2 regions of the Pseudomonas sp. 13B_2.1_Bac1 genome follow, and region 2 is predicted to be linked to the other one. Evidence: predicted binding sites of a transcription regulator. Region 2 holds the regulator's gene; the other holds the start of a gene.

Region 1 (2,174 bases), on a different contig from region 2:
CGAAATTGCCGGAGGTATAGGGATTGTAGGCAGGGTAATTGCCAATGTTAGCCATGGAACTTCTCCGCTTCGCTGGTTGGAAAATAGTGTGTCACTCAGTGTTCATGTTTTTTACATCGAGCTACAACATGATCATCTGGCGCTAACTGTGTGGCATCCGGTAATTAAGTAGTTCCAATAAGTACCGAGAGCCGAATGTTTCCATATGTTGCCAGATGCGCAATAGTCCCAAGTATTCGCTCAGTCAATTTCCAACTGTTTCATCCGGTAATAAAGTGTACGTTTGGCAATCCTCAAGTCAGTCGCTGCCAGATCCACATTGCCATTGTTCTGACGCAATGATTCTTCAATCAGAGATTTCTCAATGCGTTGTAAACGTTCCTTGAGGCCTGCTTCAGTGACCTCATGATCCTTACCCCTCACTGAAAGTGGAGGAAGTCCCAATACCAGGCGTTTAGCTGTGGAGCTCAGTTCACGAACGTTTCCAGGCCAGGGATGGCATAGCAGCTGTTGCAGTAAGGAACTTGGCGGCTGCGGAGAAGGGCATTTAAAAGACTCCGCTTCTTGTCGGACCATGGTCAAAAAAAGCGGGATTATACGATCTTTGCACTCTCGCAAAGACGGGAGTTGGATGTTGACCACGCTCAAACGGAAATACAAGTCCCGCCGGAAAGCCCCTCGTTCAACCATTTCATATAGCGACTGCTGGGCTGATGCGATGACGCGCATGTTTACTGGGATAAATCGTGTTGACCCCAGGCGCTCGACACCCCGCGACTCCAAGGCCCGAAGTAGCTTGGTTTGTAAAGACAGTGGCATGCTGTCGATTTCATCCAGGTACAAGGTGCCCAAATGTGCAGCTTCGATAAAGCCCGCCCTGGACTGCACGGCACCGGTGTAGGCCCCGCTGTTGACACCGAACAGTTGGCTTTCCGCGAGCGTCTCTGGAATGGCAGCACAGTTCACCGCGACGAAGTTTCCTCGCCGGCCTGATAAACGATGAATTCGCCGCGCCAGGGTATCTTTGCCAGTGCCGGTTTCTCCCAGTAATAGAATGTCAACATTGAGCGGAGCAATACTGATCAACATTTTTTCAATATCATGGCCTTCAAGCAGTGAAATATCCTCGTCATTATCAATAGGGTGGGAGGCCGACATTGAGTGATTACTCCATAATTGCTATTGCTGCGCCATCGACATGTAGGCTTGGTCCAGTAAATCGAAACTTATTAGTGTTGTCACTTGTCGTTGATGAAGTAAATTGCCAATGTTGTGTAGGAGAAATTTGTTTCTTGCCTGAGTTTGATTTGAAAGCATGAGAAATGAGTAGGGTGAGTGGGGTAATTCTGAAAGTGATTGGATTTTAGGTGGAAATATTTTTGATTTTATAATCAGTCGCCCACAAAAAAGCCGATGCAATGCATCGGCTTTTTGATGTGCGGTGTCAACCGCGTGTAGCGCTTATACGTTAAAGCGGAAGTGCATCACATCGCCATCTTTCACAATGTAATCCTTACCTTCCAAGCGCCACTTACCGGCTTCCTTGGTACCCGCCTCACCTTTGTACTGGATGAAGTCGTTGTAGGCGATCACCTCAGCGCGGATGAAACCTTTTTCGAAGTCGGTGTGGATCACACCTGCGGCTTGTGGCGCGGTGGCGCCGACCTTGACGGTCCACGCGCGGACTTCTTCCACGCCGGCGGTGAAGTAGGTCTGCAGGTTGAGCATTTCGTAGCCCGCGCGGATTACGCGATTCAGGCCAGGCTCGGTCAGGCCCAGGGCCTCGAGGAACATGTCCTTCTCTTCGCCGTCATCGAGCTCGGCGATTTCTGCTTCGATCTTGTTGCACACCGGCACCACGATCGCGCCTTCTTCGTCGGCAATGGCCTTGACCACGTCGAGCAGCGGGTTGTTCTCGAAGCCGTCTTCAGCGACGTTGGCGATGTACATCACAGGCTTGGTGGTCAGCAGGTGAAAGCCCTTGATCACGGCCTTCTCGTCAACGCCCATGGACTTCATCAGGCTGCGCGCCGGCTTGCCCAGGGTGAAGTGAGCGATCAACTGCTCCAGCAGGCCCTTCTGGACCACTGCATCCTTGTCGCCGCCCTTGGCGTTACGCGCGACTTTCTGCAGTTGCTTCTCGCAGCTGTCGAGGTCGGCGAAGATCAGTTCCA
Region 2 (2,174 bases):
ATGGGGGGAGAGTTAACGACCTGTACCTTGCATCAGGTGCAGATTCTTTTCCTTATGCTTTATGAGTTGGCGGTCCAGCTTGTCGTAGAGCGAGTCGATCGCCGCGTACATGTCCTCATGTTCCGCATTGGCGACGAGCTTGGCATTCGGTACGTGCAGGGTGGCCTCGATTTTCTGCTTGAGCTTATCGACCTCCATGATGACCTGCACGTTGGTGATCTTGTCAAAATGCCCCGCAAGTTTGTTCAACTTGCTCTCGGTGTACTCACGCAGGGGCTTGGTGACTTCCAGCTGGTGTCCACTGATGTTGACTTGCATACAGCTTCTCCTTCGTTGCCAGTGCATAAAGCGGCAGGCCGGGGTGCCTGCCACTGGAACGCTTTGGCCCGCCCGTCACATCAAACGCTTTCGCTCGCTGGAAGGCGCGATCCCAAGGGATTCGCGGTACTTGGCGACGGTTCGACGGGCGACCTGAATGCCTTGTGCCTCCAGTAAACCAGCGATCTTGCTGTCACTCAACGGCTTTTTCTGATTTTCCGCGGCAACCAGTTTTTTGATGATCGCGCGAATCGCCGTGGACGAGCATTCGCCGCCTTCAGAGGTGCTGACATGGCTGGAGAAAAAGTATTTCAGCTCATATATACCGCGTGGGGTATGCATGAATTTTTGCGTGGTCACCCGCGAGATCGTCGATTCGTGCATGCCCACCGCCTCGGCGATATCGTGCAGGACCAGCGGTTTCATTGCTTCGTCGCCATATTCCAGGAAGCCGCGCTGATGCTCGACGATCTGGGTGGCGACTTTCATCAGGGTTTCGTTGCGGCTTTGCAGGCTCTTGATGAACCAGCGCGCTTCCTGCAATTGGTTGCGCATAAAGGTGTTGTCGGCGCTGGTGTCGGCGCGGCGCACAAAACCGGCATATTGCGGGTTGACCCGCAGGCGTGGCACGGATTCCTGGTTCAGCTCCACCAGCCAGCGCTCGTTGTCCTTGCGCACGATCACGTCAGGCACCACGTATTCGGCTTCGCTGGACTCGATCTGCGAGCCCGGACGCGGGTTGAGGCTCTGCACCAGTTCGATGACCTGGCGCAGGTCGTCTTCCTTGAGCTTCATGCGGCGCATCAGCTGGCTGTAGTCGCGGCTGCCGAGCAGGTCGATATAGTCGGTCACCAGGCGCTGGGCCTCGACCAGCCAAGGGGTCTTGGCTGGCAGTTGGCGCAGTTGCAGCAACAGGCATTCACTGAGGGTGCGCGCGCCAATGCCGGCGGGCTCGAACTGCTGGATGCGGTGCAGGACGGCTTCAATCTCGTCCAGCTCGATATCCAGCTCCGGATCGAAGGCTTCGAGGATCTCTTCGAGCGTTTCGTCCAGATAACCCTGGTTATTGATGCAGTCGATCAGGGTCACGGCGATCAGGCGATCGGTGTCCGACATCGGCGCCAGGTTCAGTTGCCACAGCAGATGGCTCTGCAGGCTCTCGCCGGCTGAGGTGCGCGTGGTGAAGTCCCATTCGTCATCGTCGTTGCTGGGCAGGCTGCTGGCGCTGGTCTGGTAGACGTCTTCCCAGGCGGTGTCCACGGGGAGTTCGTTGGGGATGCGTTCGTTCCAGTCGCCTTCCTCGAGGTTATCCACCGTTGGGGCGGTTTCCTGATAGGAGGGTTCCTGCACGTCGGAATTGGGTTTTTGCTCGATGTTGTCGGCCAGCGGGTCTGCATTATCGAAGTCGTCGCCTTCTTCCTGGCGTTCGAGCATCGGATTGGACTCCAGGGCCTCCTGGATTTCCTGTTGCAGGTCCAGGGTCGACAATTGGAGCAGGCGGATGGCCTGTTGCAGCTGCGGTGTCATCGTCAGCTGCTGGCCCATTCTCAGGACTAGCGATGGTTTCATGGCAGGGGCTTAACACCTTATTCGCCGGCGCAATGCGCCATCCACGACAGGGCGCGTGAGCGCCAAACATAAGCAAATTATATGCCTGATATCGGGGGCTTTGCCTAGAGCGCGGTAACAATAAAAATCCGGAGGTTTTCATTGACTCCCGCGCACCTTGGCGAACGGCCTGCCACCGCCTTTTTCAAACAGGCAGGCTTACAGGCGGAACTCGTGACCCAGGTACACTTCCTTGACCAGTTCGTTGGCCAGGATAGTGGCGGAGTCGCCTTCGGCGATCAGCTGGC

The links. Region 2 encodes sigma-54, which starts transcription at its own class of promoters, with help from an activator protein. Its sites were predicted from a motif close to ANTGGCATNNANNTTGCTNT; they were not measured.
Region 1: NTD80_RS30550 (sigma 54-interacting transcriptional regulator) is a predicted target of sigma-54. The motif match lies at 1,250-1,269, and genes of this name have one in related genera.

What each region holds. Positions count from the first base shown of each region.
Region 1 covers NZ_JANLOH010000115.1:136,907-139,080, reverse strand. Annotated here, with positions in the region: gene NTD80_RS30555 (hypothetical protein) at 1-55, opposite strand, end outside; gene NTD80_RS30550 (sigma 54-interacting transcriptional regulator) at 241-1,158, opposite strand; gene ychF (redox-regulated ATPase YchF) at 1,462-2,174, opposite strand, start outside.
Region 2 covers NZ_JANLOH010000100.1:11,713-13,886, reverse strand. Annotated here, with positions in the region: gene ptsN (PTS IIA-like nitrogen regulatory protein PtsN) at 1-2, opposite strand, end outside; gene hpf (ribosome hibernation-promoting factor, HPF/YfiA family) at 13-318, opposite strand; gene NTD80_RS24495 (RNA polymerase factor sigma-54) at 394-1,887, opposite strand; gene lptB (LPS export ABC transporter ATP-binding protein) at 2,086-2,174, opposite strand, start outside.